DNA from 2 places in the Agromyces tropicus genome. Region 2 is predicted to be linked to the other one. Evidence: predicted binding sites of a transcription regulator. Region 2 holds the regulator's gene; the other holds the start of a gene.
What was found. The regulator HrcA, encoded in region 2, represses chaperone genes, less so after heat shock. The targets are predictions, from matches to a motif close to TTNGCACTCGNNNNNNNCGAGTGCNAA.
Positions count from the first base shown of each region.

Region 1: a site for HrcA is predicted at 1,718-1,744, ahead of groL (chaperonin GroEL). Genes of this name have one in related genera too.

Region 1 is NZ_BAAAPW010000008.1:58,554-74,342, forward strand. Features, by position in the region: gene groL (chaperonin GroEL) at 53-1,672, opposite strand; gene ABD230_RS18470 (cold-shock protein) at 1,857-2,060, opposite strand; gene ABD230_RS18475 (LytR C-terminal domain-containing protein) at 2,272-2,811, opposite strand; gene ABD230_RS18480 (DUF3263 domain-containing protein) at 2,836-3,105, opposite strand; gene msrB (peptide-methionine (R)-S-oxide reductase MsrB) at 3,307-3,708, shown strand; gene ABD230_RS18490 (nitroreductase family protein) at 3,711-4,262, shown strand; gene ABD230_RS18495 (DMT family transporter) at 4,246-5,328, opposite strand; tRNA gene ABD230_RS18500 (tRNA-Thr) at 5,331-5,403, opposite strand; gene ABD230_RS18505 (DsbA family protein) at 5,496-6,416, opposite strand; gene ABD230_RS18510 (ABC transporter ATP-binding protein) at 6,681-7,781, shown strand; gene ABD230_RS18515 (dihydrolipoamide acetyltransferase family protein) at 7,872-9,230, opposite strand; gene ABD230_RS18520 (alpha-ketoacid dehydrogenase subunit alpha/beta) at 9,230-11,419, opposite strand; gene ABD230_RS18525 (VOC family protein) at 11,586-12,119, shown strand; gene ABD230_RS18530 (GntR family transcriptional regulator) at 12,116-12,811, shown strand; gene ABD230_RS18535 (NADP-dependent succinic semialdehyde dehydrogenase) at 12,848-14,224, shown strand; gene ABD230_RS18540 (M24 family metallopeptidase) at 14,297-15,628, opposite strand; gene ABD230_RS18545 (NAD(P)-dependent oxidoreductase) at 15,625-15,789, opposite strand, start outside.
Region 2 is NZ_BAAAPW010000001.1:141,666-157,454, reverse strand. Features, by position in the region: gene ABD230_RS00760 (PhoH family protein) at 1-1,026, opposite strand, end outside; gene ABD230_RS00755 (histidine triad nucleotide-binding protein) at 1,103-1,459, opposite strand; gene ABD230_RS00750 (16S rRNA (uracil(1498)-N(3))-methyltransferase) at 1,484-2,218, opposite strand; gene dnaJ (molecular chaperone DnaJ) at 2,232-3,335, opposite strand; gene hrcA (heat-inducible transcriptional repressor HrcA) at 3,394-4,413, opposite strand; gene ABD230_RS00735 (DUF4870 domain-containing protein) at 4,621-5,052, shown strand; gene ABD230_RS00730 (DUF4870 domain-containing protein) at 5,165-5,605, shown strand; gene hemW (radical SAM family heme chaperone HemW) at 5,602-6,828, opposite strand; gene ABD230_RS00720 (DUF1990 domain-containing protein) at 6,828-7,478, opposite strand; gene lepA (translation elongation factor 4) at 7,487-9,343, opposite strand; gene ABD230_RS00710 (sensor histidine kinase) at 9,423-10,649, shown strand; gene ABD230_RS00705 (response regulator) at 10,646-11,272, shown strand; gene ABD230_RS00700 (alpha/beta fold hydrolase) at 11,276-12,061, shown strand; gene rpsT (30S ribosomal protein S20) at 12,210-12,470, shown strand; gene holA (DNA polymerase III subunit delta) at 12,620-13,636, opposite strand; gene ABD230_RS00685 (ComEC/Rec2 family competence protein) at 13,665-15,789, opposite strand, start outside.

The DNA of each region.
Region 1 (15,789 bases), on a different contig from region 2:
TTCGCGCAGTGGTACGGCCGGAGCCGCGGTGCGGACCCGGGTCCGCGTCGGACTAGAAGTCCATGCCGCCCGTCGGGTCGGCGGGAGCGGCCGGGGTCTTCTCCGGCTTGTCGGCGACGACGGCCTCGGTGGTGAGGAAGAGGCCGGCGATCGACGCGGCGTTCTGCAGCGCCGAGCGGGTGACCTTCGCCGGGTCGATGATGCCCTGCGCGATGAGGTCGCCGTACTCGCCGGTCGCGGCGTTCAGGCCGTGGCCGGCCGGGAGCTCCGAGACCTTGTTCGCGACGACGCCCGGCTCGAGGCCCGCGTTCAGCGCGATCTGCTTGAGCGGCGCCTCGATGGCCACGCGAACGATGTTGGCACCGGTCGCCTCGTCGCCGTCGAGCGCGAGGTGCTCGAACGCCTTCGCGCCCGCCTGGATGAGGGCCACGCCACCACCGGCGACGATGCCCTCCTCGACGGCGGCCTTCGCGTTGCGGACGGCGTCCTCGATGCGGTGCTTGCGCTCCTTGAGCTCGACCTCGGTGGCCGCGCCCGCCTTGATGACGGCGACGCCGCCGGCGAGCTTGGCGAGGCGCTCCTGCAGCTTCTCGCGGTCGTAGTCCGAGTCGGTGTTGTCGATCTCCGACCGGATCTGGGCGACGCGGCCCGCGATCTGGTCGGGGTCGCCGGCGCCCTCGACGATGGTCGTCTCGTCCTTGGTGATGACGACCTTGCGCGCCTGGCCGAGCAGGTCGAGCGTCGCGTTCTCGAGCTTGAGGCCGACCTCCTCGGAGATGACCTGACCGCCGGTGAGGATCGCGATGTCCTGGAGCTGGGCCTTGCGGCGGTCGCCGAAGCCCGGCGCCTTGACGGCGACCGACTTGAAGATGCCGCGGATCTTGTTCACGACGAGCGTGGCCAGGGCCTCGCCGTCGACGTCCTCGGCGATGATCAGGAGCTGCTTGCCCGACTGGATCACCTTGTCGACGATCGGAAGCAGGTCCTTGATGTTCGAGATCTTCTGGTTGGCGATGAGGATGTACGGGTCCTCGAAGACCGCCTCCTGGCGCTCCGGGTCCGTCACGAAGTACGCCGACAGGTAGCCCTTGTCGAAGCGCATGCCCTCGGTCAGCTCGAGCTCGGTGCCGAACGTGTTCGACTCCTCGACCGTGACGACGCCCTCCTTGCCGACCTTGTCGATCGCCTCGGCGATGATCTCGCCGATCTGCGCGTCGGCGGCGGAGATCGACGCGGTGGCGGCGATCTCGTCCTTCGTCTCGATCTCCTTCGCCGCGCCGAGCAGTTCCTCCGAGACGGCCGAGACGGCCTTCTCGATGCCGCGCTTCAGCGAGATGGGGTCGGCGCCGGCGGCCACGTTGCGCAGGCCCTCGCGCACGAGCGCCTGGGCGAGCACGACCGACGTGGTCGTGCCGTCACCGGCGACGTCGTCGGTCTTCTTCGCGACCTCCTTGACGAGCTCCGCGCCGATCTTCTCGTACGGGTCGTCGAGCTCGATCTCCTTGGCGATCGACACGCCGTCGTTCGTGATCGTGGGGGCGCCCCACTTCTTCTCGAGCACGACGTTGCGGCCGCGCGGGCCGAGGGTCACCTTGACCGCGTCGGCGAGCGTGTTCAGGCCACGCTCGAGGCCGCGGCGGGCCTCCTCATCGAAAGCAATGATCTTTGCCATGTGTGTCTCTCGTCCCTTCCGGACGTCATGAAAGATTCCAAGGGGTTAGCACTCAGAACGAGTGAGTGCCAGATCGATTCTGGCACTCTCCCGTCCCGAGTGCAAGCGAGCGACACGACCGGACCACCGCGCGGACATGCGGAAGCGCCGCCGGGGTCACCGGCGGCGCTTCCGACGTCTCGGACTATGCGGGACGGACCGCCTCGGCCTGCGGGCCCTTGGCGCCCGAGCCGACCTCGAAGGTGACCTGCTGGCCCTCTTCGAGGACCTTGTAGCCGGCCATGTCGATGGCGGAGTAGTGGACGAACACGTCCTGGCCTCCACCGTCGACGGTGATGAATCCGTATCCCTTTTCAGCGTTGAACCACTTGACGGTTCCGTTCGCCATGCGTTGCTCCCATGTTGCCGTGTTTCGAGTCAGCACGTGCCTTCGGCGGTACCGGGCGGTCGTCGTGCCGACGTCGACGACCGGGACCGGCGTCGGGTGCTCACACGGGTTGTTCGAGCCGCCGAATCTAGATACGCACGCGGCGACACCCGGGCACAAGAGTTCGGTGGCCGGGAATGGTCGCAGAATGGCAACGATTCGGTCACCGGCCTCAGCCGGCGCTCGCCTCCGCGTAGTCGGCCCCCAGCACGACGACCAGCTGCATGCCCTCGAGGCTGAACTGCTCCGAGAGCTGAACCTCCGCCTCGGGCAGCGTCTGGGCGATGCCGCGGGCGGCCCCCTCGAGGTCGGCGGTGGCGTAGTAGACGACGGTCTGCTCGACGTCGGACCGGTCCGCGTTCGAAGTGACGCCGACGGGCACGCCGGCGGCCGTCAGCGCCTCGCCGGCACGCGCCGCGAGGCCGCTCGTCGTCGTGCCGTTGAGTACCGCGACGTTGACGTCCGGCGCGATCGTCGGCTCCGCCGTCGGCCCGGCGGTCGCCGTCGGCGTGGGCACCGCGTCGTCGAAGTTCAGGCGCTGGTTGTAGACCGACACCGCCGCGATGCCCGCACCGGCGAGCACGACGGTCGCGAGGGCGGCCCAGCCGAGGGCCACCCAGCGCCGTCCGCGACGCTCGGGCGCGCGATGCGCGCCGACCCGGTCCATGCCGTGCGGGATCGAGTCGAACCGGTCGCGGGGGAACTTCTGCACCTGGGATCCAGTCGGTCGGGGCGCTCAGGGAAGCGGCCGGGCGGTCGGGATGGTTCGGCGCGAGCGCGACTGCACGCGATCGGCCCGTTGGCGCTGCAGCCGTCCGACGAGCATCGGATCGTGCCGCAGCGCGGCCGGGGAGTCGACGAGGGCGCCGAGGAGCCGATAGTAGCGGGCCGCGGACAGCCCGAGCTCATCGCGGATGGCATCCGCCTTGCGGGCGGGGTCCCGCCAGGGCCGGGACTCGAAGGCGAGGATCGCCCGTTGCGCGTCGTCGAGGCCGTCTCCGTCCATCGTCGTCCTCCCGTGTCGAGATCCGTGGACCACATCCTAGGGACCGGAGCCCGTGCGGCCGCCCCACGCCCCGGCGCGGCCCGGGATGGCGCGGGCGGGGGCGGCCTCGCCCGGGTCGGGAACAGCCTCGCGCGGGTCGACGTTGCACCCGACGCGGCCGGAAGCTGCGACGATGGAAGGCCCGACACCCAGAGGAGACCGATGCCGTACCAGGTGAGCAAGTCCGACGACCAGTGGCGCGACGAGCTCGGCGACGATCGTTACGCCGTGCTGCGCGACGCCGCGACCGAGCGCCCCTGGACGGGCGAGCTGCTCGACGAGGAGCGCGCCGGCGTCTACGCCTGCGCCGCGTGCGGCAACGAGCTGTTCAAGTCGGGTACCAAGTTCGACTCCGGCTGCGGGTGGCCGAGCTTCTACGAGTCCGTCCGACCCGACGCGGTGGAACTGCTCGAGGACACCTCGCTCGGCATGGTCCGCACCGAGGTGCGCTGCGCGCAGTGCGGCTCGCACCTCGGCCACGTCTTCCCCGACGGCTTCGGCACCCCGACCGGCGACCGCTACTGCATGAACTCGATCGCGCTCGACTTCACCCCCGAGTCCTGACGATGGGCCGCGTCCGCGACGCCGTCCTCGCGCGCAGGTCCCGTCCGAAGGTGACGGATGCCGCCCCGTCCGACGCCGAACTGGCCCTGCTGCTCGATGCGGCCTCCCGCGTCGCCGACCACGCGGCCCTCGCCCCGTGGCGCGTGATCGCGCTCCGCGGCGATGCGCGCGCCCGGCTCGGCGACGCGTTGGTCGCGGCATCCGGCCTCGAGGGCGCCGCGGCCGACAAGCTGGCCGCGAAGCCGCTCCGCGCTCCGCTGCTCCTCGCGATCGTCGCCGCGCCTCGGCCGCACCCCAAGGTCCCGGAGTGGGAGCAGGAGGCGTGCGCGGCCGGCGTCGCGCACCTCCTCGAGCTGCTGCTCGACGATGCCGGGTGGGGCGTGATGTGGCGCACGGGGCCGTACACGCGCCATGCCGAGGTCGCACGCAGCCACGGCCTCGGCGACCACGAGCGCCTGATGGGGTGGCTCTACGTCGGCGGCCGCATCGAGGCGGAGCGACCGCCCCGCCGGGCCACGGAACCGGCCGCGGCACGGCTCATCGTGCTGGACTGACCTCGTCCGGCGCCGGCGCCTCGGCCGCGAGGTGCTTCGCCGGCCGCCAGCGGATGCTCGCCAGCGCGACCGCGACGAGGGCGAGCACGGTGCCGCCCACGGTCGGGAACCCGACGGGCCGATCGGACGTCGGCAGCAGCAGGTCGAGCGCGAGGGCGGCGGCGAGCTGGCCCGCGACGAGCCCGAGCGCCAGCACGAGCACGCCGACGCGGCGCACGAGTACGGCCTGCGCCGCGATGAACACGCACCCCACGGCGCCGCCGGCGTAGAGCCAGGGCTCGGTCGGCAGCGAATCGGGCCAGCCCACGGATGCCGCGTGCGCGAGCATGACGACGACGAGCACGATCGTGCCGACGAGGAAGTTCAGCAGCGTGGCCGCCAGGGCGCTGGACGACGCGGTCCGCACGCGGCCGTTCATCGCCTGCTGCCAGGACGCGCCGACGCCCGCCGAGAACGGCAGGAGCATCAGCCACAGCGGCACCGCCCCGGCGACCTGGGCCGACACCGCCCAGCCGATCGCGACGAGCGCGAGCCCGGCGCCCGCGATGCGGGTCGGGCTCAACGGGCGGCGCCCGCCCGGGCCGAGCCCGATCGCGTCGAACACGACGCCGCCGAGCGTCTGCCCGGCGACGATGGCGACCGTGAAGAGCGCCACGCCGAGCACGCCGACCGCCATCCCCTGCGTCGCGACGAACCACGCGCCGGCGACGCCCCCGAGCAGCATCCACCACGCGAGGTGGTCGGTCCGAACCGCGTCGCGGAGCCGGCCGAGTCCGCGTCGTCCCGCCGGCCATGCCGCGGCGACCGCCAGGAGGATCAGGAGCCCGGAGCCGAACGAGATGGCGGCGGCGACCGAGAAGTCCTCGAGCCGGCGCGCAAGCTCGCCGTTGATGCGCGACTGCAGCGCGACGAACGCGCCGGTGACGATGACGAGCGCGATCGCGAGCCACATGGGCAGGCGCGACGACTCGGCGTGGACGTGGTGGTGCGGCGCGGGCCCCGGCGACGAGGACGCCGTCGGCGCCTCGGACCGAGACGGAGCCGGGCGGCCCGGGGATCTCGACATCGAGCCGGCTACGGGACTCGAACCCGTAACCACCGCTTTACAAGAGCGGTGCGCTACCAATTGCGCCAAGCCGGCAGGGACCCACACATCCTATCGAGCCCCACCTCGCCCACGCACGACGACGGCCCGGCCGGGCGGCCGGGCCGTCGCGGGAGCGACGCGAGGGGTCAGCCCGCCTCGGGCGTCGGCGTCGGGGTCGGGGTCGCCTCCGACTCGGAGTAGCTCTCGCCCGTCGCCTGCAGGACGAAGGCCTGGAACTCGGCCGGGTCCTCCAGCGAGCCGACGTACTGCTTGCCGTTCACGAGCACGGTCGGCGTGCCGGTGACCGATGCGAGGTCGGAGTTCGGGATCGGCTGCGTGAGCGCGCGCTCCGTGGCCGCCTGCACCCAGCTCTTGAAGCGGGTGTCGTCGATGCAGGAGTCGACCGACGACGCCGCTCCCGCCTGCTTCGCGAGGTCCTTGATCTCGTCGTTCGTGAGGCCCGCGCTGAGCTCCTCGGGCTGGTTCTGGAACATCAGCGAGTTGAAGTCGAAGAACGCCTCGGGCGACTTCTCCGCCACGCAGGCCGCCGCGTTCGCGGCGCGCAGCGAGTACTGCGTGCCGGCCGACTTGTTCGTCAGGATCGCGATCGGGTGGATCTCGAGGGTCGCCGCGCCCTGCTCGACCATGGTGCGCATGGTCTCGGAGTTCGTGTTCTCGAACTGGCCGCAGAACGGGCAGAGGTAGTCGAGGTAGACGACGATGTTGGCGACCGTGCCGCTCTCGTCGGGCACGGTGGGCGTGGGCTCGCCGCCGGCCTTGATCGCGGTGGTCTCGACGACCTGGATGCCCTCGTCGCCCCCGATCATGAGGATGCCGTCGCTCGCCATGTTCTTCGGCCCGGGGCCCTCGGGGCGCACGCTGTTGAAGATGAGCCCGCCGATGAGGGCGGCCACCGCGATGATCGCGACGACGACGCCGCCCTGGATGAGCAGCTTGTTGCGTCGCTCGCGCTTCTTCTGCTCCTCCCGGAGGACTCGCGCCTTCTCGCGGGCCGCCTCGCGTCGTTCGTTACGGGTGGGACGTGGCTCTGATCCGCCAGTGCTCATCGATGGTCAACTCCGGGTCGCTGTGGGGGCGCGCGTGAGTGCAGGCGCACGCATCGACGAGTGTAGGAGCGATCACTGGGAATCGCCCAAACGACGCCCGGACACGCGCTGGACGGGGGCGGCGAGCGCGTGCGGCGATGACGTCGTCGAATCGGCCCCCGCGGCATCCCATGGCATACTGGGGAGGCGTCGACGCCGAAGTCGACGTTTCCATTCACTACGGATCGTCCGGCACGTACCTGCCGGTGAAGGAGAAGCAGAACCATGGCATCAGTCACGTTCGACAAGGCCACCCGGCTCTATCCCGGTGGCACCCGTCCCGCCGTCGACAAGCTCGACCTCGAGATCGCAGACGGGGAGTTCCTCGTCCTGGTCGGTCCCTCGGGCTGCGGCAAGTCCACCTCGCTGCGGATGCTCGCCGGCCTCGAAGAGGTCAACGAGGGCAACATCTTCATCGGCGACCGCAACGTCACGGACGTTCCGCCGAAGGACCGCGACATCGCCATGGTCTTCCAGAACTACGCGCTGTACCCGCACATGACCGTCGCCGAGAACATGGGCTTCGCGCTCAAGATCGCCGGCGTCGGCAAGGAGGAGCGCGCCGCCCGCGTCCTCGAGGCCGCCAAGCTGCTCGACCTCGAGCCGTACCTCAACCGCAAGCCGAAGGCCCTCTCGGGCGGCCAGCGCCAGCGCGTCGCCATGGGCCGCGCGATCGTGCGCCAGCCGCAGGTGTTCCTCATGGACGAGCCGCTGTCGAACCTCGACGCCAAGCTCCGCGTCCAGACGCGCACCCAGATCGCCTCGCTGCAGCGCCGCCTCGGCGTCACCACGGTCTACGTCACGCACGACCAGACCGAGGCGCTCACCATGGGCGACCGCATCGCGGTCCTCAAGGACGGCGTCCTCCAGCAGGTCGGCACCCCGCGCGAGCTCTACGAGCGGCCGAGCAACGTCTTCGTCGCCGGCTTCATCGGTTCGCCCGCGATGAACCTCTTCCACGCGCCGATCGCCGACGGCGGCGTCGCCTTCGGCCAGTCGGTCGTCCCGATCGAGCGCGAGGCGCTCGACTCGGCGACGGGCACGGTCGTCACGGTCGGCGTGCGCCCGGAGGACATCCAGGTCTCGACCAGCGCGGGCGAGGGCCTCGAGGTGAAGGTCGACCTCGTCGAGGAGCTCGGCGCCGACGGCTACCTCTACGGCCACACCGAGATCGAGGGCAAGCGCACCGACATCGTGGCGCGCGTCGACGGCCGCACGCACCCGTTCGCGGGCGACACCGTCTACCTGCTCCCGACGCCGAAGCACGTGCACGTCTTCGACGCCGAGTCGGGTGAGCGCCTGCTCAAGGAGGCCGTCGTCAGCTGACGATCGCACCACGACATCGGCCGGGTCTCCGCATGGAGGCCCGGCCGATCCGTTTCCGCGGCGACGAGGCGGCACCGGCCGCACGGAGACCTACAGCAGCAGCCCGAGGGGATGCTCCACGTGCTCCGTGAAGGCCGCCATCCACTGCGCCGCGAGCGCACCGTCGACCACGCGATGGTCGGCCGTGAGCGTGACCGTCATGACCGTCGCGATCGCCAGCGCGCCGTCGACCACGACCGCACGCGGCGCGGCGGCGCCCACCGCGAGGATGCCCGAGTGCGGCGGGTTGATGATGGCCGTGAACTCCCTCGTCCCGAACATGCCGAGGTTCGAGACGGCGAACGATCCGCCCTCGAGGTCGTCCTGCCTCAGCCCTCCGGCCCTCGCCCGCTCGGCGAGCGCGCGCCCGGCCTCGGCGAGCGCGCCGACCGGCATCCGGTCGACGCCCCGGACGACCGGGGTGACCAGGCCGCCCTCGACGGCCACGGCGATCCCGATGTCGGCCCGCTCGAACCGGCGGATCGTGCCGTCGAGCCAGATCGCGTTCGCGTCCGGCACGTCGCGGAGCGCCGCGCCGACGGCCTTGACGACGAAGTCGTTGACCGAGACCTTGGCGCCCGTCTGCTCGGCGATCCGGCCGCGCAGCTCGAGCAGGGCATCGACCCGGATGTCGGCGACGAGCTGGAACTGCGGGATCGTCGTGACGGACTCGGTGAGGCGGCGGGCGATCGCCCGTCGCATGCCCGTCGCCGGGACGTCGACGAAGTCCGTCGACGTCGCGGTGGCGCCCGCGTCGACGGGCACAGCGGGCGCGGGGGCGACGCCCGCCGGTGCTGCCGACGCCGCAGAAGGCGCAGGCACCTCCGGTGCCGGGTCCTCCCGCAGGGCGTCGAGGTCGCGGCGCACGATCCGCCCACCGGGCCCGGTGCCGCGGAGGAGACCGAGGTCGAGCCCGCGTTCGCGTGCCAGGCGGCGCACGATCGGGCTCGCGAACCGACGCCCGCCGTGGTCGTCGGGCGACGGACCGGTCGGCAGCGGGTCGGGGGCGGGCTCGGCCGGTGCACGCGGCTCGGACGGCTCGGGGGCCTCGGACGGCTCGGGGGCCCCGGACTGCTCGGGTGACGCTGCGTCCGTCGCGGTGGAGGGTCCCGCGGCATCCGCCTCGCCCGTCAGGTCCGCGGCGGCCAGCACGGCCGCCTCGACGCTCTCGCCGGGATCGGCGAGCACCAGGATCGGCGTCCCGACGGCGACGTTCTCTCCGACCGGGACGAGGAACCCGGCGACCGTGCCCTCCGCCTCGGCCGCGTACTCGACGACCGCCTTCTCCGTCTCGATGTCGGCGATCGGATGACCGACCGAGACCTGCGCGCCCTCCTCGACGAGCCAGGACTGCAGTGCCGCCTCGGTGGAGCCGGCCAGCACGGCGGGCATCCGCACGACCGTGGCCATCACGCACCTCCCATTCCCGCGCGGACCCGCTCGAGTCCGGCGACGACCTCCTCGGTCCGAGCGATCGCGGCCCGTTCCAGCACCTTCGAGATGCTCGGGCTCGCCTCTCCGCCCGTGACGCGTTCGACGGGCTGGTCGAGCCAATCGAAGAAGCGCCGCTGGAGCTCGTCGGCGAGCCATCCTCCGTAGGACGTGCCGCGCGCGCCCTGCTCGACGATGAGCACCGCGTTCGTCTTCCGGATGCTCTCGCCGATCGTCTCCCAGTCCAGCGAGGCGCGGTCGAGCCACCGGAGGTCGATGAGCTCGGCGTCGACGCCCGTCCGCTCGATGGCGTCGAGGCTGTGCTGCACCATCGTGAGGTAGCTGAGGACCGTCACGTCGTTCCCCGCTCGACGCACGGCGGCGGACCCCGGCGGGATGACGTAGTCGGGATCGCCGGACGGAACGCGGTCGGACCGCCCGTAGAGGTCGACGTGCTCGATGACCAGCACTGGGTCCTCGAGTGCGAGTGCGGCGTTCATGAGCCCGACGTAGTCCGCGGCGTCCGACGCCGCCACGATGCGCCAGCCCGGGGCGGTCGCGAAGATGCCCGCCGGGTCCATGAGGTGCTGCGACCCGTATCCGGACCCCATCGCGACCTTCGTCCGCACGACGAGCGGGACGGTGTCGTTGTCGCCGAACATGTGCCGCGCCTTGCCGATCTGGTTGAAGATCTGGTCGGCGGCGACCCACAGGAAGTCCGGGTACATGAGCTCCACCACCGGCCGGAAGCGCCCGTCGAGCGCGATTCCGCCCGCGAGTCCGGTGAAGGCGTTCTCGCTGATGGGCGTGCCGATGATGCGGTCCGGACCGTACGTCTTCAGGAGGCCCTTCGTGGCGCCGTTCGTGCCTCCGCCCAGGTGGTGGACGTCCTCGCCGAGCACGATGATGCGGGGGTCGGCGCCCATCCGACGGTCCATCACGCCGGCGACGGCGTCGACGAACCGGGTCTCGGTCCAGGCGCCGGTGTGTGCGAGCGGCTCCAGTTCCGGCAGACCGTCGAGTTCGCGCGCGTCGCCGCGCATGCCGGCGTCGACCCGCGCGGGGTCGGGCCAGAGCTCGGGGCGGATGCGGCGGGTGCCCGCGGCATCCGGGTCGTCCTCGACCAGCTCGGCGACGGCCGCCCGCATGGCGTCCCGGGCCTGGTCGCGCACCGCGGCGACGGCCGCATCGTCGAGGAGGTCGCGGCGGCGGATCTCGGCGGCCACGCGCTCGAGCGGGTCGCGGGCGCGCCAGTCGGCCTCCTCCTGCTTGCTCCGGTAGCCGAACGCGCTGCCCGGGTAGGGGCCGTTCTGGTGGAAGAACCGGTACACCTCGGCCTCGACGATCGTCGGACCGCCGCCGCCGCGCATGAGCTCGGCGGCCTCCTCCATGGCCAGGTGCACGGCGAGCGGGTCCATGCCGTCGACGCGCCAGGACGGGATGCCGAAGCCCTGCCCCCGGACGGAGAACCGCGGGTCGGCCGTGATCTCGTCGGCACGGGTCGCCACTGCGTAGAGGTTGTTCTCGATGAAGGAGCAGACGGGCAGCTTCCACGCGGCGGCGAGGTTCATCGTCTCGAGGACGGAGCCGATCTGCGCGGCGCCGTCGCCGAAGTAGTTGACGGTCAGGTCGTCGGTCCCCGCGTGCTTCTGCGCCCAGGCGTGCCCGGCGGCGATCGGGGCGCCGCCTCCGACGATCGCGTTCGTGCCGAGTGCGCCCGCCTCGAGCCACTGCAGGTGCATCGAGCCGCCCCGCCCGCCGGAGAAGCCCTGCGCGAGGCCCAGGATCTCGGCGAGCGAGCGCTGCAGCACGGCCTGCAGCCGCGGGGAGACGAGGGATCCGACGTCGAGGCGCCCTCCGGAGACGTGCCCGATGACCTTGGCGAGGAACTGGTGGTGTCCGCGGTGCGAGCCGTTCACGGCATCGGAGCTGCGCAGGCCGACGATCGATCCGACCGCGCCGCCCTCCTGGCCGATGCTCGAGTGGGCGGGGCCGTGCACCAGCCCTTCGCCGGCGAGCTCGAGCACGGCTTCCTCGAACGCGCGGATGAGGTGGAGCTGGCCGAGCATGGTCAGGAGGAGGTCCGGCTCGGCGCGATCCCAGTCGGCCGTCGTCGTCGACAGCTCGATCCAGTCGACCCCGGTCTGCAAACGTCGTCGTCTCGGCATCCTCGCCCGCTCCCTCGCTCCGTCGCGACAGGCGTTCCGCTCTGTCGTGGTGCCAGAATCTACGCCTCAATTGGATTCAATGCAACCGATCGCATCCTCTCATTCTCGACATTTCAGAGGTCGCACGGTCATAATGGATACAATCCAACGAACGGAGGGCCGCCGAATGACGGACACCATCCCGGGGCTGCGCGGCATCGACCACGTCGGCATCAACGTCCCGGACCTCGACGAGGCCGAGCGCTTCCTCGTCGGCGTGCTCGGCGCAGTGCACGCCTACACCCTCGGCGCCAAGCGCGACGACGACGGCGAGTGGATGCACGAGCACCTCGGGGTGCACCCGCGCACCGTCATCTCCGAGATCCGCTTCTACCGGCTCGGCACCGGCACGAACCTCGAGGTCTTCAAGTACGTGCCCGCCGAAGACGCGGCGCCCCCTCCGCGCAACAGCGACGACGGCGGGCATCACCTCGCGCTGTACGTCGACGACCTCGACGCCGCGGTCGCGCACCTGCGCGCGCACGGCGTCGAGACGATGGGCGCGCCGACCTCGAGCCGGCAGGCCGCCGACGGCCAACGATGGGTCTACTTCCGCGCGCCATGGGGGCTGCAGTTCGAACTCGTCAGCTTCCCCGGCGGGAAGGCCTACGAGCGGGATGCCGCGGTGCGGCTCTGGCATCCGGCGGAGCCGACGCGATGAGCGCCCGCATCTCCGATCGGACCGCGCCGCCCGAGATCGTCCCGGCCGGGCACGGCGGCGCCGCCGCTCGCATCGCAACGGGCCTGCGCGATGCGATCCTCGGCGGCGAGTACGCCCCGGGCGACCGCGTCCGCCAGGAGGAGCTCGCCGACCGCCACGGGGCCAGCCGCCTGCCGGTCCGCGAGGCGCTGCGCATGCTTGCCGCCGAGGGCCTCATCACCGTCGTCGCGAACACCGGAGCCTGGGTCACCGCCCTCGAGCCGGCCGAGTGCGACGAGCTGTACCGGATCCGCGAGCGACTCGAACCGCTCCTGCTCGCCATGAACGTGCCGCTGCTCTCGGCCGCCGACGTCGAGGAACTCGAGACGCTGGCCGAGGCGATGGAGGAGGCGGGCGACACCGAGGAGTTCCTCGCGCTCGACCGACGATTCCACTTCGCGTCGTACCGCGCGGCGCCGACCATCACGCTCGGCGAGACGGTCGGCCAGCTCTGGAACCGGACCCAGCACTACCGCCGGGCATTCACCCGCGTGTTCCGCTCGGAGGGCGACCGGAGCGCCCACTACGACCACCGGCTCATCGTGGCCGCCATCCGTCGCGGCGATGCCGAGGAGGCCGAGCGCGTGCTGGCGGACCACATCCGCCGGACGCGGCTCGCGCTCGCGCAGCATCCCGAGATCTTCGCCCGGTGACCGCCGGGCGGACCACGCCCCTGAGAGGAGACACCGATGTCCATCGCCACCGTCAACCCCGCGACGGGCGACCCGGTCGAGCAGTTCGAGCCGCACGACGCGGCCGAGGTCGAGCGCCGGATCGCGCAGGCCGACGCTGCCGCGCGGGCGCTGCGTTCCACGACGTACGGCGAGCGCGCCGCGTGGATGCGCGCCGCCGCCGACCTGCTCGAGGAGGACCTCGAATCGCTCGCCCGGACCCTGACCGTCGAGATGGGCAAGCCCATCGCCCAGGCGCGCGCCGAGGTCGGGAAATGCGCCAGGAACATGCGCTTCTACGCCGAGAACGCCGAGCGCTTCCTCGCCGACGAACCGCTCGAGGACCCCGGCGCCGTCGGCGCCTCGCGGGCGTACACCCGCTACGAGCCGCTGGGCGTCGTGCTCGCCGTCATGCCGTGGAACTACCCGCTGTGGCAGGTCATCCGCTTCGCCGCGCCGGCGCTCATGGCCGGCAACGCCGGGGTGCTCAAGCACGCGTCGAACGTGCCGCAGTCGGCGCTGTACCTCGACACGCTCTTCGAGCGCGGCGGCTTCCCGGAGGGCTCGTTCCGGACGCTCCTCATCGGCTCCGCCGCCGTCGACGCCGTCATCGCCGATCCGCGCGTCAAGGCGGTCACCCTCACCGGGAGCGAGCCCGCCGGACGCGCCGTCGCCGCGACGGCAGGCCGGTTCGTGAAGAAGGCGGTGCTCGAGCTCGGCGGATCCGACCCCTTCATCGTGATGCCGAGCGCCGACCTCGACGCCGCGGCCGCGACCGCGGTGCGTGCACGCGTCGCCAACAACGGCCAGTCCTGCATCGCGGGCAAGCGGTTCCTCGTCCACGCCGACGTCTACGACGAGTTCGCCCGCCGGTTCGCCGAGCGGATGTCGGCCCTGCGAGTCGGCGACCCGCTCGACGAGACGGTCGAGGTGGGGCCCCTGGCCACCCGCTCCGGCCGCGACGAGCTCGCCGAGCTCGTCGACGACGCCGTGTCCAAGGGCGCCCGCGTCCTCGCGGGCGGTCGCGTCCCGGACGGGGCGGGATGGTTCTACCCGCCGACCGTGCTCGCCGAGCTGCCCGACGACGCGCGGCTCATCCAGGAGGAGGCGTTCGGCCCCGTGGCATCCCTCTACCGCGTGGCCGACCGGGAGGAGGCCGTGCGCATCGCCAACCAGACGACCTTCGGCCTCAGCTCCGCGGTGTGGACGCAGGATCCGGACGAGGAGGCGTGGTTCATCCGGTCCCTCGACGCCGGCGCGGTGTTCGTCAACGGCATGACGGTCTCCTACCCTGAGCTGCCGTTCGGGGGCATCAAGAACTCCGGCTACGGCCGCGAGCTCGCCGCCGCCGGCATCCGCGAGTTCGCGAACCTGAAGACGGTCTGGCGGGCCTGAGCACGCCCACCCGCCGACGCGACGCGGGCCCGGCCGATCCGGCCGGGCCCGCGTCGCGTTCGGGATGCGTCGTCAGCTCGAGTAGGGGTTCGCGACGAACAGCTCCTGCGCGGGGAAGCGCGTGAGGACCTCGATGCCGTAGTCGGTGACCACGACCTCCTCCTCGATCCGCGCGGCCGAGATCCCGTCGGAGGCGGGGCAGTACGTCTCCATCGCGAAGACCATGCCGGCCTGCAGTTCCACCGGGTCCTTCAGGGAGTTCAGCCGCGAGATGATCGGGCGCTCGTGGAGGCCCAGCCCGAGCCCGTGCGCGAACTGCAGGCCGAACGCGGCGAGCTCGTTGTCGAACCCGAAGTCGGTCGCCCGCGGAAGCACCTTGGCCACGTCGTCGCTGCCGACGCCCGGTCGGATCGCGTCGAGCGCGACATCCATCCACTCGCGCGCCTGCTTGTAGGCGTCGCGCTGGCTCTCGGTGGCCCACCCCACGCCGAAGGTGCGGTAGTAGCAGGTCCGGTAGCCGTTGAACGAGTGGATGATGTCGAAGAACGCCTGGTCGCCGGGGCGGATGATGCGGTCGGTGAAGTTGTGCGGGTGCGGGTTGCACCGCTCGCCGGAGATCGCGTTGACGGCCTCGACCTGGTCGCTGCCGTACTCGTAGAGCCGCTTGTTCGCGAGCGCGACGATCTCGTTCTCCCGGACCCCGGGCTTCAGCGCCTCGGCGATGTCCTGGTAGACGCCGTCGACCATCGCCGCGGCCTGGTTCAGCAGCATGACCTCGTCCTGGTTCTTGATCACGCGCGCGTCGAGCATCGCCTGCTGGGCGTCGGCGACCCGGATGCCCTGCCGCTCGAGTTCGAACAGGAACGGGGGCTCGACGAGGTCGATCCCGACGGGGGCGTCCGCGAGGCCGGCCCCGGCGAGCAGCGACCGGATCTCGCTCACCGCGTCGCGCATCAGGCCGGCGCCGCCCTCCGGCGCGACGGCGCCCTTGAAGCCCAGGAACCCGGCACGGTAGTTCTCCTCGGGCACCCAGCCCGAGTAGAGCTGGTGGTGGCGGACGGCGGAGCCGAAGTCCCAGAGGATCGGATCGTGCCCGCGCATGAGCAGGGCGTAGCGGATCATCTTGTCGCCGAGCGCCCCGCCGATCCAGGTCTGCGTGGTGTAGCGGATGTTGTAGAAGTCGAACAGCAGGAAGGCGCCGCACTCGCTGGCCTCGAGCGCCGCCTTCGCACGATCGAGCCGGTACCTGCGGAGCCGGTCGAAGTCGACGCGGTGCTCGTAGTCGACGCCGTTCTGGCCCGGCGCCCCGAGCGGGCGGACGCCCGCCGGACGAGCCGACGGGCGTGCGAACCGGGCGGACGCCGGGGCGCCGTGCGCCCCGGCTCCGTGGGCGTGGCCCGTCATCCGACCGACTCCATGGCATACTCCGGCGCGGGCTCCGGCTCGAGGCCGTCGGTGACCGCCGCCTCCTCGGACTCCAGCTCCAGGCCCGCGCCGCGGGCCACCGTCAGCAGGAGCGTCGCGAAGTCGAGTTCCACGTTGCCGTTGCCGACCTCCTGCGCGAC
Region 2 (15,789 bases):
GAGGTGGTCGCGTGGCCCCGCCGCACCGCGACGGTCGCCGCCGCCGGCGGCGCCGCGCCGCTCGGCGCGGTTGGCGAACTCGCGGGCCTGCTCGCGCTCGTAGCGCTGCGCCTGGGTGCGCTGGTCGTACTCGGTGTACGCGTCGACGATGCGGCCGACGAGCGAGTGGCGGACGACGTCGTCGCTCGTGAGACGGGCGAAGTGGATGTCCTCGACGCCGTCGAGGATGCGGGTGACCAGTCGCAGTCCGCTCGCGCCGCCCGGGAGGTCGATCTGCGTGATGTCGCCCGTGACGACCATCTTCGAGCCGAACCCGAGACGGGTGAGGAACATCTTCATCTGCTCGGGCGTCGTGTTCTGCGCCTCGTCGAGCACGACGAACGAGTCGTTGAGCGTGCGGCCGCGCATGTACGCGAGCGGCGCGACCTCGACGGTGCCCGTCGCGAGGAGCTTCGGCACGACCTCGGGGTCCATCATCTCGTTCAGCGCGTCGTAGAGCGGGCGCAGGTACGGGTCGATCTTCTCCGTCAGCGTGCCCGGCAGGAAGCCGAGCCGCTCCCCCGCCTCGACCGCCGGCCGGGTCAGGATGATTCGGTTGACCTCCTTGCGCTGCAGCGCCTGGACGGCCTTCGCCATCGCGAGGTACGTCTTGCCGGTGCCCGCCGGGCCGATGCCGAACACGATGGTGTGCTCGTCGATGGCGTCGACGTAGGCGCGCTGCCCCTCGGTCTTGGGGCGGATCGACTTGCCGCGCGCGGAGAGGATGACCTGTCCGAGCTGCTCGGAGGGTCGGGCATTCGGGTCGGCGTCGAGCATGCGGGCCGAGCTCCTCACTTCGATGGGTGTCGGGTCGCCGCCGCCGCGGACGAGCTCGAGGAGCTCCTCCACCAGCCGGCGGACGCGGATGCGATCCTCGGCGTCGCCGCGGATCGCGATCTCGTTGCCGCGCACGTGCACGTCGACGCCGGGGAACTCGCGTTCGATCGTCGTGAGCAGGCGGTCCTGCGGCCCGAGGAGCCGCACCATGGCGATGCCGTCGATCCGGAGGCGCTCCTCGTCGGCGCGGGACTCGGATCCGGTGAGCGGGAGGTCTCCCGCGTCGTCAGCCGCCAAGCGATCCCTCCCTGAGGCCGCCCCCGAGGACGTGGGCGTGCACGTGGAACACGGTCTGGCCCGCAGCGGGGCCGGTGTTGAAGACGAGCCGGAACTGCCCGTCGGCGAGCTCGTCGGCGATGTCCTTGGCCACCGAGACCAGCTCGGCGAGCAGCTCGGGGTCGTCGGCGGCGAGCTCGACCACGTCGCGGTGACGCCCGACGCGCGGGGTCACGATCACGTGCACTGGCGCCTGCGGCGAGATGTCGTGGAACGCGATCACGCGATCGGTCTCGGCGACCATCTTCGCCGGGATCTCACCGGCGGCGATGCGCTCGAAGATCGTGGGTTCCGCCGTTCCGCTCATCCCACCATCGTAGCGACGGATGCCTCACCACCGCCCGAGCGCGACCGAGAGGACCGCGATGGCGGCGGGGCCCGCGGTCGAGGTGCGGAGCACCGACTCGCCGAGGCGGACCGGCTCGGCTCCCGCCTCGACCAGCCGCTCGATCTCGGCGGGGTCCATCCCGCCCTCGGGGCCGACGACCAGCGCGAGGTCGCGCCCGTCCGGACGGATGCCGGCGAGCGGGGTCGCGGCACCCGGCACGAGCAGCAGCATGCGCTCGCCCGCCAGCCGGACGGGGAGCTCGCGCGTCGCGGCCACCGGCTCGACCGCGGGGATCCGCGATCGGAGCGACTGCTTCACCGCTTCGCGGACGATGGTCGCCCACCGCACGCGACCCTTCTCGGCCTTCGGGCCCTCCCAGCGCGACACCGAGCGCGTCGCGGACCACGGCACGATCCGGTCCACGCCGAGCTCGGTGGCGGCCTGGACGGCGAGCTCGTCGCGATCGCCCTTCGCGAGGGCCTGCACCAGCGTGAGCCGCTGCGCCGGTTCCGGCTCGTCCCGGACGTCGTCGACCTCGACCTCGAGCCGCCGCGGCTCGGCCGCCGTCACGGCGCCCTCCACCACGCGACCCCGCCCGTCGCCGATCGACACGCGCTCGCCGACGCGCAGCCGGGACACGGCGACCGCGTGGCGCGCCTCGTCTCCGGTCACCTCGACCCGTGCGCCGGGGCGCACGTCGTCGAGGTCCAGCGACTCGTCGAGGTAGCGATGGCTCATCGGTCGCGTGACGTCAGCCGAGGAACCGGTCGCGCAGGCGCGCGAACAGGCCCTGCTGGAAGTGGCCGAGCTCGGGCGGCTTGGGCTTGCGCTGCTTCGCCAGCTGCTCGACGAGTTCGCGCTCCTTGTGGGTGAGCTTGGTGGGCGTGAGCACGTGCACCGCGACCTTCAGGTCGCCCCGGCCGCTGCCGCGCAGGTGGGTGACACCACGGTCCTTGATCGTGAGCACGTCGCCCGACTGCACGCCGGCACGCAGCTCGAGCTCGACGTCGCCGTCGAGCGCGGCGACGGTCGTCTCCGTGCCGAGCACGGCATCCGTCATCTGCACCTCGAGTGTGCACAGCAGGTCGTCGCCGTCGCGGCTGAAGACGTCGTGCGTCTTCACCTTGATCTCGAGGTAGAGGTCGCCGTTCGGGCCGCCGGCGGGGCCGGCCTCGCCCGAGCCCGGCATCTGCAGGCGGACGCCGGTGTCGACCCCGGCGGGGACGTCGACGGGCACCGTCCGGCGCGCACGGACGCGGCCCTGGCCCTGGCACGTGACGCACGGCGTCGCGATGATCGTGCCGTAGCCGCGGCACGATCCGCACGGGCTCGAGGTCATGACGTTGCCGAGCAGCGAGCGCACGGAGCGCTGGATGTGCCCCGTGCCGCCGCAGATGTCGCACGTGACCGGAGCGGTGCCCGGCTTGCAGCACGAGCCGTGGCAGGTCTCGCACATGACGGCCGTGTCGACCTCGAGGTCGCGGTGCGTGCCGAAGATGACCTCGTCGAGGCCCACCTCGAGGCGGATCAGGGCGTCCTGGCCGCGCTCGCGGCGGGACCGCGGCCCGCGGCTCGCCTGCCCGGCACCGAAGAACGTCTCGAAGATGTCGCCGAAGCCGCCGAACCCGGCGGCGCCGCCGCCGAAGCCGCCTTGGCCGCCCAGGTCGTACTGCTGGCGCTGCTTGGGGTCGGAGAGCACGTCGTACGCGTGCGTCACCTGCTTGAACCGCTCGGACGCCTCGGCGCCCGGGTTCACGTCGGGGTGCAGCTCCCGCGCGAGGCGGCGGTAGGCCTTCTTGATGTCGTCCGGGGAGGCGTCGCGGGCGACGCCGAGGACCTCGTAGTGGTCGGCCACGTGAGGCGGGTTCCTTTCGATCGCGATGACGGATGCCGCGAGGGCGGCTCCGCCGAGTTCAGCTCTCGCCGAGCGTGCGGGAGAGGTATCGGGCGACGGCGCGAACCGCCGCCATGCTCTGCGAGTAGTCCATGCGGGTCGGGCCGACCACGCCGAGCCGCGACACGTCGCGACCGGGGACGGCGAACGAGCTCGACACGACCGAGGTCTCGCCGAGCCCGAAGGCGGCGTTCTCGCGGCCGATGCGGACGGCGATGCCGTCGTCGGCGGCCATCTCGCCGAAGAGCCGGAGGATGACCACCTGCTCCTCGATGGCCTCCATCACGCCGAGGATGTTCCCGGCGAAGTCCTGTTCGGTGCGGACCAGGTTCGCGGCGCCGGCGACGACCAAGCGGTCGCTGCGGGTGATCTTGGCCTGGTCGGCGAGCGTCGCGGCGAGCGTGTGGAGCACGGCCGCGTGGGCCCGGTCGGCGTGCTCGGTCTCGGCGGAGAGCGCGATCGCGGCATCCTCCATCGTCAGGCCGGCGGCGACCTCGTTGAGGCGGTTGCGGAGCCGGGCGAGCGTGCCCTCGTCGACGTCCTGGTCGAGCTCGGCGAGCCGCTGCTCGACCTGCCCGCTGTCGGAGATGAGGATGCACAGCACCCTCGTCGGCGCGAGCGAGACGAGCTCGACGTGCCGCACGCGGGCGCGCGCGAAGCTCGGGTACTGCACGACCGCGAGCTGGCGCGTGAGTTGCGAGACGAGGCGGACCGTGCGGCCGAGCAGCTCGTCGAGGTCGTTCGACTCGCCGAGGAAGGTCTCGATCGCATGCCGCTGCGCGGCCGAGAGCGGGCGGATGTCGGCGAGCTGGTCGACGAACACCCGGTACCCCTTGTCGGTGGGGATGCGACCCGACGAGGTGTGCGGGGCCGCGATGAGCTCCTCCTCCTCGAGCAGGGCCATGTCGTTGCGGATGGTCGCCGCGGAGACGCCGAAGTGGTGCCGATCGACGATCGTCTTGGAGCCGACCGGCTCCCGGGACGCGACGTAGTCCTGGACGATGGCCCGGAGGACGGCGAGACTGCGTTCGGAGACCATGACCCTCGCTTCCCTCGACCGTGCGACCTGGCGCGGGCCGGGTGCTTGGCACTCAGCCCACGTGACTGCTAATCCTATCGCGAGAATCAGGGCGGGCACCGTTGTGGGCGGGTCCGCCGCGCCGATAGCGTGTCCACCGTCCCGCACGCCGACCGCCCGCGTCCCCGCCCGCACGGCGCGCTCACCCCTCCGTGAAAGGCACCCGACATGTCCGACTCCGACCTCCCGCCCCAGGATCCGAACGCCGCCCCGCAGCCGTCGGCCCCGCAGCCGGCCCCCGCGGCCCCGCTCTCCCACGAGCAGGACGTGCAGTGGGCCTCGTTCGCCCACCTCGGCGGCATCATCGGCTTCCTGCCGTCCCTGATCATCTGGCTCGTGTTCAAGGACCGCGGCGCCTTCACGAACACCGAGGCCAAGGAGGCGCTGAACTTCCAGATCACCGCGATCTTCGCCTACATCGCGATCTGGATCGTCAACGCCATCCTCACCGTCGTGACGTTCGGCATCTGGGGCTACATCGGATGGCTCCTGCCGCTCGCCCTCTGGATCGCCGTGATCGTGTTCTCGGTGCTCGGCTTCATGCAGGCCAAGGACGGCAACCACTACCGCTACCCCTTCGCCATCCGCCTGATCAAGTAGGCGTTCGCGCACCTCCGACGCGCCGGTCGAGCCACCCTCGACCGGCGCGTCGTCCTATGCCAGCATGAGGACACGTCCCCTGTTCCGGGCACGACCACGAGGAGCCAGCATCATGTCCGACGCACCACCTCCCCAGCCGCCCACGCCGCCCGCCGGCGGCCCGCCGCCGCCCCCGCCCGGGGGCCCGACGCCCCCGCCGCCCGGTGGCGGGTACCAGCAGAGCCAGCCGCTCAGCCCGGCCGACGAGAAGCTCTGGGCGACGCTCATCCACGTCGGCGGCGCGCTGTTCAACTTCCTGCCGGCGCTCATCGGCTACCTCGTCCTGAAGGACCGCGGACCGTTCATCCGGGCGCACACCGCGACGGCGCTGAACTTCCAGCTGACCGTGCTCATCGCCTACGTCGTGAGCTTCCTGCTCATGTTCGTCGTGATCGGGTTCATCCTCTACCCGGCCGTCTGGGTCGTGAACATCGTCTTCTGCATCATCGCGGCCATCAAGGCGAACCAGGGCGAGTACTACACGTACCCGATGGCCATCAAGTTCGTCAGCTAGTCCTCGAGCAGGCGCCGCACCACGGCGTCGGCCAGCAACCGCCCTCGGCGGGTGAGCGTGAGCCGCCCGCCGAGGGCGGTTCGCGCATCCACGAGTCCCTCCGCGATGAGCCCGGCCACGGCGTGCCGACCGCCGGCGTGCAGGCTCGACACCTCGACGCCGTCGCGGATCCGCGTCAGCAGCAGCACGCGCTCGGTCTCCCGGGTCCGCCCGTCGAGGGTCTCCCGTCCCACCGCGGGCGACGAACCGGCCGCCAGCCGGTCGGCGTACGCCGCGGGATGCTTCGCGTTCCACCACCGCACGCCGCCGACGTGGCTGTGCGCGCCCGGTCCGACGCCCCACCAGTCGTCGCCCCTCCAGTAGCCGAGGTTGTGGCGCGAGCGGTGGATGGCATCGCTCGCCCAGTTCGACACCTCGTACCAGGCGTAGCCGGCGCCCTCGAGCAGGTCATCGGCGAGCTCATACATGTCGGCGGCGAGGTCGTCGTCGGGCATCGCGAGCTCGCCGCGCCGGATCCGGCGGGCGAGCTTCGTGCCGTCCTCGACGATGAGCGAGTACGCGCTCACGTGGTCCGGTCGCTCGGCGAGCACGGCCTCCAGGCTGGTGCGCCAGTCGGCGAGCGTCTCGCCCGGCGTGCCGTAGATCAGGTCGAGGCTGACATCGAGCCCCGCCTCGCGCGCCCAGCGCACCACCAGCGGGACGCGCGCCGGGTCGTGCGTGCGGTCGAGCGTGGCGAGCACGTGCGGCACGGCCGACTGCATGCCGAACGAGACCCGCGTGAAGCCGGCGTCGGCCAGCCGTCGCAGGTCGTCCGCGTCGACCGAATCCGGGTTCGCCTCCGTCGTGACCTCGGCGCCGTCGGCGAGCCCGAACTCGTCGCGGATCGCGTCGAGCATGCGCGCGAGGTCGTCCGCGGGCAGCAGCGTCGGCGTGCCGCCGCCGAGGAACACGGTGGCCGCGCGGCGGTCCGGCGCGCCCGAGCCCGCGAGGACGCGGCGCGCGAACCGGATCTCGCCGACCGCCTGGTCGGCGTACCCGGCCTGCGACACCCCGCGCAGCTCCCCGGCCGTGTAGGTGTTGAAGTCGCAGTACCCGCAGCGGACCCGGCAGAACGGCACGTGCACGTAGACGCCGAACGCGCGGGACGCGGCATCCGTCGTCGCGCTCGTCGGCAGCAGGCCGTCGGCCGGCGCGGGATCGGCGATCGGGAGCGGACCGGCCATCAGGACGGGAACGCGGGGTGCAGCGCCCGCAGCTCCCGCGTGGTCAGCTCGCGGCGGCGACGGCGCAGCAGCGGCGCGAACGCGCGGCGCAGGCCGCCGTTCGGCTCGTACGCCGAGCGGATCGTCAGCCACACCGAGTCGTCGTCGCGGTGCTCGAGGATGAACGACTCCTCGCCGTTCTCCGGCGCCCTGCCCGCGGTCCCGATCGCGAAGCCGACGCGGTTCGGCTCGTCGACGACGTACACGACCAGCACTGGGATCGAGCGGTGGCGCAACCGGCCGCGTCGCCGGAGGGTCGCCGTCATGCCCGCGCTGACGTACGGCGTGCCGTCCGGCCCGAAGCGCTGCTCGGTGCGCGCCGCGGGCTGCTCGGCGAGCGGGGCGCCGGAGCCGTCGTACGCGATGCCCGTGTACTGCGCGCCCGTCCCCGGCGCGGCGTCGACGACGGTGAACCCGGAGCCCTCCTGGATGCCCCAGGTCATGAGCGCCTCCGCCGAGAGGTCGAACCGCTCGCGGCCCGACCCCAACCGCACCGAGTCCTCGCCCGGCGTGAATCCGGCCGGCGGGTAGCGCAGCAGGTCGGGGTCGAGCGTCGCCCCGATCGCGCCGTACGTGACGGACTGGTCGGTGAAGGTGCTGCGACGGCTCACGGATCCCCCTACTTCTTCGCGTCCTTCTTCTCGGTCTCGCCCGACAGGGCGGCGATGAACGCCTCCTGCGGCACCTCGACCCTGCCCACCATCTTCATGCGCTTCTTGCCCTCCTTCTGCTTCTCGAGGAGCTTGCGCTTGCGGGTGATGTCACCGCCGTAGCACTTGGCGAGCACGTCCTTGCGCATCGCGCGGATGTTCTCGCGCGCGATGATGCGGGCGCCGATCGCGGCCTGGATGGGCACCTCGAACTGCTGCCGGGGGATGAGCTCGCGCAGGCGACCGGCCATCATGGTGCCGTACGCGTACGCCTTGTCGCGGTGCACGATCGCGCTGAAGGCGTCGACCTGCTCGCCCTGGAGCAGGATGTCGACCTTGACGAGGTCGGAGGCCTGCTCGCCCGCGGGCTCGTAGTCGAGCGATGCGTAGCCGGCCGTCTTCGACTTCAGGTTGTCGAAGAAGTCGAAGACGATCTCGCCGAGCGGGATGGTGTAGCGGATCTCGACGCGGTCCTCGCCGAGGTACTCCATGCCGAGCAGCGTGCCGCGACGCGACTGGCAGAGCTCCATGATCGTGCCGACGTAGTCCTTCGGCGCGAGGATCGCGGCCTTCACGATCGGCTCGCGCACCTCGGCGATCTTGCCGCCGGTGGGGAACTCGCTCGGGTTGGTGACCGTGACGGACTTCCGGTCCTCGGTGGTGACCTCGTACGGCACCGACGGCGCGGTCGCGATGATGTCGAGCCCGAACTCGCGGCGCAGCCGCTCGGTCACGATCTCGAGGTGGAGCAGGCCGAGGAATCCGCAGCGGAAGCCGAAGCCGAGCGCCACGGAGGTCTCGGGCTCGTAGGCGAGCGCGGCGTCCGACAGCTTGAGCTTGTCGAGCGCCTCGCGGAGCTCCGGGTAGTCGCTGCCGTCGACCGGGTAGATGCCGGAGAAGACCATGGGCAGCGGCTCGGTGTAGCCCGCGAGCGGCTCGGCCGCGGGCTTCGCCTGGCTCGTGACCGTGTCGCCGACCTTGGACTGCCGCACGTCCTTCACGCCGGTGATGAGGTAGCCCACCTCGCCGACGCCGAGGCCCTTCGTCGGCGTCGGCTCGGGCGCGCTCACGCCGATCTCGAGGATCTCGTGCGTCGCGCGCGTCGACATCATCTGGATGCGCTCGCGAGGGTTCAGCTTGCCGTCGACCATGCGGACGTAGGTGACCACGCCGCGGTAGCTGTCGTACACGGAGTCGAAGATCATCGCGCGCGCGGGCGCGTCGGCGTCGCCGGTGGGCGCGGGGATGCGCTCCACGACGCGGTCGAGCAGGTCCTCGACGCCCATGCCGGTCTTGCCGGACACGCGCAGCACGTCGTCGGGCGACCCGCCGATGAGGTCGGCGAGCTCCCGGGCGTACTTCTCGGGCTCGGCGGCCGGCAGGTCGATCTTGTTCAGCACCGGGATGATCTCGAGGTCGTTCTCGAGCGCGAGGTAGAGGTTCGCGAGCGTCTGCGCCTCGATGCCCTGCGCGGCGTCGACCAGCAGGATCGCGCCCTCGCAGGCCGCGAGCGACCGGGAGACCTCGTAGCTGAAGTCGACATGCCCGGGGGTGTCGATCATGTTCAGGGCGTAGCCCGTGCCGCCGAGCTCCCACGGCATCCGCACGGCCTGGCTCTTGATGGTGATGCCGCGCTCGCGCTCGATGTCCATGCGGTCCAGGTACTGGGCGCGCATGTCGCGGTCGGCGACGACGCCGGTGATCTGGAGCATGCGGTCGGCGAGCGTCGACTTGCCGTGGTCGATGTGCGCGATGATGCAGAAGTTGCGGATCAGCGCGGGATCGGTGGCGGCGGGCACCGGTGGGGTGGCGGCTCTCGGAGACATCCCGACGATTCTCCCATGCGCGCGATCGCACTTTCGACGGATGCCGGCCCGGAGGCCCCGGACTACGCTGAATCGCACCATGACCGTGCTCGATGCCCCGCTCGCCTCGCGGGTCCAGCCGTCGGCGCTGCGACCCGTCTTCGTCTCGCTCCGGGTCGGACTCCACGTGCTCGTCGTCGGCCTCGTGCTGTTCGTCGTGGCGCGCGCGGTGGTCGCCGGCGGCGCGGACCTCGTGCCGATCACGATCCTCTCGATCGCGTTCATCGGCACCTACCTCGTCGGCGTCGTCACGGCGCACCAGGTCGTCACCCCGTGGATGCGGGCCGGATGGCTGGTGATGCTGCTCGGGCTCTGGCTCGGCCTGGGGGCGCTCACGGCGGATGCCGCGTTCCTCGCGTTCCCGCTGTTCTTCCTCGAGCTGCACGTGCTCCCGGCGCGCTGGGCGGTGCCGCTCGTCGGCGTCACGTTCCTGCTCAGCGTGTGGAGTTCCACGTCGCACCTCGGGTTCGAGGCCGGGGCCGTCCTCGGTCCGTTCATCTCAGCGGGCGTCGCGGTCATCATCGGGCTCGGCTACCGGGCCATGGCGGTCGAGTCCCGCGAGCGGCAGTCGCTCATCCTCGACCTGCTCGCGACCCGTGAGGAGCTCGCATCGGCGAGCCGAGAGGCCGGCACCCTGGCGGAGCGCGAGCGCATCGCGCGCGAGATCCACGACACCGTGGCGCAGGGCCTGTCGAGCATCCAGATGCTGTTGCACGCGGCCGAGCGCGACGTCGACGACTCCGGCACGCGCGAGAAGCTGCGCCTCGCCCGTGAGACGGCGGCGCAGAACCTGCAGGAGACGCGCCGCTTCATCAGGGAGCTGACCCCGCCCGCGCTCGACGAGCAGACCCTGCCCGCCGCGCTGCGCCGCCTCGCGGACGCGACGAACGAGCAGGCCCGGCAGGCGGGCACGCGCACGCGCATCGCGTTCTCCCTGAGCGGCGAGCCCGTCCCGCTGCCCATGTCGATCGAGGCCACCCTGCTCCGCATCGCGCAGGGGTCGCTCTCGAACGTCGTCAAGCACGCCGAGGCGAGCCGCGCCGAGCTGACGCTCAGCTACCTCGGCGACGAGGTCGCGCTCGACGTCGTCGACGACGGCGTCGGCTTCGACCCTGCCGTGCTCGCCGAGCTCGACGACGGTGCCGAGTCCTTCGGCCTCCGCGCGATCCGCAAGCGCGCCGAGACCCTCGGCGGCACCGCCGACGTCGAGTCCACGCACGGCGGCGGGACCGCGGTGTCCATCCGCATCCCGGTGGTCGCCGCATGATCCGGCTCCTCCTCAGCGACGACCACCCCGTCGTGCGCGCCGGCATGCGCGCCCTCCTCGAGGCCGAGGACGACCTCCACGTCGTCGGCGAGGCCGCGAGCGCCGAGGAGGCCGTGCGCCTGGCCGCGCAGCCGGGCCTCGACCTGGTGCTCATGGACCTCCAGTTCCCGGGCGCCCTGCAGGGCGTCGAGGCGACGCGCCGCATCCGTTCGGTGCCGGGCGCGCCGCGGGTGCTCGTGCTCACGAACTACGACACCGACGCCGACATCCTCGGCGCCATCGAGGCGGGTGCAAGCGGCTACCTCCTGAAGGACGCGCCGCCCGTCGAGCTCGTCGCCGCCATCCGCGCCGCCGCGGCCGGCGAGTCGGCGCTCGCTCCCACCGTCGCCTCCCGGCTCGACGAATCGCAGCGCGCGGCCGACCAGCGGCTGACCGTGCGGGAGGCCGAGGTGCTGAACCTCGTCGCCGCCGGTCGCACCAACCGCGAGATCGGCCAGGCGCTCTTCCTCAGCGAGGCGACCGTGAAGTCGCACCTCGTGCACATCTTCACCAAGCTCGGCGTCGGATCGCGGACGGCCGCCGTCGCCCGGGCGCGCGAGCTCGGCGCCATCCGGGCGGGCTGACGGATGCCGCGGGCCCGCGTCGTCCTCGTCCACGGCATCCGCACGTCCGCGACGATGTGGCGCGGCCAGGTCGTGAGACTCTCGCGGCACGACCTCGACGTGCGGCCGATCGACCTTCCCGGGCACGGCGCGCGGATCGGCGAGGCGTTCACGGTCGATGCGGCCATGACCGCGATCGGCGCGGCCCTCGGCGACCAGGAGCGCGGCGTGCCGCGCCTGCTCGTGGGGCTGAGCCTCGGCGGGTACCTGGGGCTCGAGTTCGCCGCACGGCATCCGTCCGGCCTCGAGGGACTCGTGGCGGCGTCGTGCGGGACCCGGCCGCGTGGCCTGCCGCTGCAGGGCTATCGCGGACTCGCCGCGGCGATCGCGCGCCTGCCCGATCGGGGGCGATGGCTCAACGACGCGACCGCACGGGCCTTCCTCTCCCCCGCCGCCGTGCAGGACGTCGTGGCCGGGGGCGTCGCGCTGGATGCGATGGTGCCGACGCTCGACGCAGTCGGCGAGCTCGACCCGGTCGCCTCGGCTGCGGCGGCGAGCGTGCCCATCTGGTTCGTGAACGGGAGCCTGGACCACTTCCGCCTCGAGGAGCGACGGCTGCTGCGCGCCGCGCACGACGCGCGACTGGCCCACGTCCGCGGCGCGACGCACCTCGTGAGCCTGGTGCGTCCGGACGAGTTCGCCGGGACGGTGCTCGACGCGGTCGCGGAGCTCGAGCGCCGAGCGGCACGACGCCCGTCGTCGGACTCCGTCGGCCGGACGCCGACGGCAGGAGCGCCGTCGACACGCTGACCGCCCGCGCATTGGTGCCGCCCAGGCGTTGCTGGTATCGTTGCCTGTTGGCTTGCGTGTGGGTCCCACCCCGCACGATGCGCCGCGACGGCCCCTCTACCGATTGCGGCAACTCCGGTACCCGCAGAACACACGAAAGACGAACCACGTGGCAAACATCAAGTCGCAGATCAAGCGCATCCGCACCAACCGCAAGGCCGAGGAGCGCAACAAGGCCGTCAAGAGCGAGCTGAAGACCGTCGTCCGCGCCGCGCGCGAGGCCATCGCCGGCGGCGACAAGGACAAGGCGACCGCCGCGGTCCGCGTCGCGAACCGCAAGCTCGACAAGGCCGTGAGCAAGGGCGTGATCCACAAGAACCAGGCCGCGAACCGCAAGTCGGCGATCGCGAAGCAGGCCGCCGCGCTCTGAGCCCGACGTCTCGTTCGAGGGCCCCGCACCGTTCGGTGCGGGGCCCTCGTCGTTGCGGGGCGCGCCCGTCGCCGCGGGGCGTGCTCGTGCGAGCGGATCGTGCACGCCGCCGCGCGGACGATGCATTCGCGGGGTGCGGCGGCCCGGGATCAGGCCAGTGCGCGACCGCGCGCGGCGATGACGCCGACGACGCGCTCGAGGGCGAAGACCGGATCGCGCTCGGCGCCCTTGACCGCGGCGTCGGCGGCCGCGAGCGCCTGGATCGCGGCGCCGAGCCCTTCGTCGGTCCACCCGGCGAGGTCGCGTCGTGCCCGGTCGACCTGCCAGGGGGCGAGGCCCAGCGACGCGGCGGAGGCGCCCCTGGCACCGGCGACCTTGGCCATGGTGCGGATCTTCATCGCGAACGCGGCGACGATGGGCACCGGGTCGGCGCCCGAGTCCAGCGCGTGACGGAGCGCGATGAGCGCGTCGCCGTGCCGTCCGGCGATCGCCAAGTCGGCGACCTCGAACGCGGTCGTCTCGACGCGGCCCCCGTAGTACTTCCGCACGGTCGCCTCGTCGATGTCGCCCTCGGCGTCGGCGATGAGCTGGCGGCACGCCGCGGCGAGCTCGCCGAGGTCGTCGCTGAACGCGCCGACCAGGGCGCGCAGCGCGGCCGGGGCGATGCGACGGCCCGCGAGGCGGAACTCGGCGGCGGCGAAGTCCTGCTTGTCGGCGTCGCGCTTCAGCTCGGCGCAGACGACCTCGATGCCGCCGCCCCCGCCTCCGCGGACCGCGTCGAGCAGCTTCTTGCCGCGGTTGCCGCCGCGATGCCGGAGCACGACCGTCGTGCCCTCCGCGGGAGCGGTGAGGTACTCGAGCGCGTCGAGCAGGAACTCGTCGCTGGCCTTCTCGACGCCGGAGACGCGGATGAGTCGCGGCTCCCCGAACAGGGAGGGGCTCGCGATGGTGAGCAGGGTGCCGCGCGCGTACCCGTCGGCCTCGAGGTCGGTCACTTCGAGCGACGGGTCATCGGCGCGCAGGGTCTCGCGGAGCATCGTCTGCGCACGCTCCGCGAGCACGTCCTCGCCGCCTGAGACGAGGACGACCGGTGCGGGCCGGACGTCGCTCCACGCCAGCTGTGGGATCTTCGCCCCGGACCTGCTCGCGCCCGATCGTGCCGCCACGCCATTCCTCCCGTCGTGCCGGTCCAGTCTACGGAGCCCCCGCGACACCCGAGGCGCGCTCGGTCCACAGTGCGATGCCGTCGGCGTCGAACCCGACCGCCGACGAGCCGGCGAGGTCGCTGCGCACGGGAACGGTGCCCGCCGCGCGCAGGAGCTCGAGCGCGGTGTCGGTCGGGTGCCCGTACCCGTTGTCCGCGCCGACCCCGACCAGGCCGACCGGAGCCGACAGTTCGCGATAGAGCTCGGGGCTCTGGTCCGCGCTCCCGTGGTGGGCGACCTTGACGACGTCGACCCGACCGAGCCCGGCGGATCGACGCAACGCGTCCTGCGCGGTGCGGCCGAGGTCGCCGAGGAACACGGCACGGTATCCCGGAGCGTGGAGGTCGACGACGACGCTCGCGTCGTTTCCCGGTGCGGCGCCGTCCCGCGGCCAGACGATGCGCCACCGTGCATCGCCCAGGGCACCGCTCCGGCCCGCCACGACCTCGATCGCCTCCGCTCCCCCGGCGACCAGCGGATCGAGGGCTCGCTCGGACCGTCCGCCGTCCGGCGGCCCGTGCAGCACCGTGCCGACGCGTCCGGCGAGTGCCGGCGTGCCGCCGACGTGGTCGGCGTCCCAGTGCGTGAGCACGAGCAGGTCGATCCGGTCGACGCGCGCCGCATCGAGGCATTCCCCGAGCGCCGCCGGGTCCGGGCCGGCGTCGACGAGCAGCACCGCGGCGGCGCTGCGCACGAGGACCGCGTCGCCCTGTTCGACGTCGCACTGCCACAGGTCCCACCCGGTCGGACGGTCGAGCGCGGCGACGGCGGCGGGGCCCGCGGCCGCGCCGAGGGGCACGGCCGTGCAGATGCACGACAGCCCGACCGCGATCCCGCGCAACGCGCGCCGCGCGCGCGATCCGGTCGACGACGGCAGGAGCACCGGCACCATGGCACCGCCGACGACGCCCGCGGCGAGCAGCGCGCCCGGCAGGTCGGGCGGCCAGGGCAGTCCCGTCACGGGCAGCCGTTCCACGCCGCGCGCGAGGAGCGCGATCCACGACGCGGGGACCCATGCCACCTGGAGCGCGGCGACGCCGACCGACGGCAGCACGGGCAGCAGCAGGCATCCCACCAGGCCGGCGACGGTCGCGAGCGGCGCCGCGGGTGCGGCGAGCAGGTTCGCCGGCACGCCGTACACGGGGATGACCGGTTCGAGCAGCACGAGCACGGGCTGGCACGCGAGCTGCGCCGCGAGCGGGATCGCGACGACCACGGCGAGCGGCCGCGGCATCCGTCGCCCCAGCGCCGTGGCGAGCGGACCGGCCCACAGGACGAGTCCGGCGGTCGCGCAGGCCGAGAGCGCGAAGCCCGCGTCCCGGGAGTACCACGGGTCGATCGCGAGCAGCACGACGACGGCGACGGCCAGGGCCGGCACGCCCCCCGCGGCCCGCGCGGTCGCGCACGCGACGAGGACCACGACGGCCATCGCCGACGCGCGGACGACGCTCGCCTCGGGGGTCACGAGCATCGCGAACCCCCCGAGCGCCGCGACCGCGGCGAGCACGCGGACGAGGCGCGGGAGCCCGGCGAGGCCGGCGGCCCAGAACGCGGCGGCGGTCACGATCGCGCAGTTGGCTCCGGAGACCGCCGTCAGGTGCGTGAGCGACGCGGTCGTCATCGCGCTGCGGAGGTCGTCGGTCACCCGGGACGTGTCGCCGATCGCGAGGCCCGGCACGAGCGCCCCGCCGTCGCCGCCGAGCTCGAGCGACGCCTGGGCCAGCCCCGCTCGCAGCGGATGGGTCCAGGCGATGAGCGACGGCGCCGGACCCACGTCGAGCACCCGATCGGCGTCGAGCCGGTACGCCGCGCGCGACGATCCGGGCAGCGCCGCGAGGCGGCCCTCGACGACGACGGTCGCCGCGAACCCCGGCGCGCGGTCGTCGACCGGCATCGACAGGTCGACCCGCACCGGGACGCCCGGGAGCGGGCGCGCACCGTCGTCCACGTCGAGGGCGAGGATCGTCCCGGCCGCCCGCACGCGACCCTCCGTCGACCACGGCGCGGCTCGGGCCGCGCGCGGCGCCGCGTCGAGCCGCACGGTGGCCCGGACCACGTCCCTCGCCTCGGCGGCGGCGTCCGCGGCGGGCGGATGCCGGTGCTCGAGCGCGATC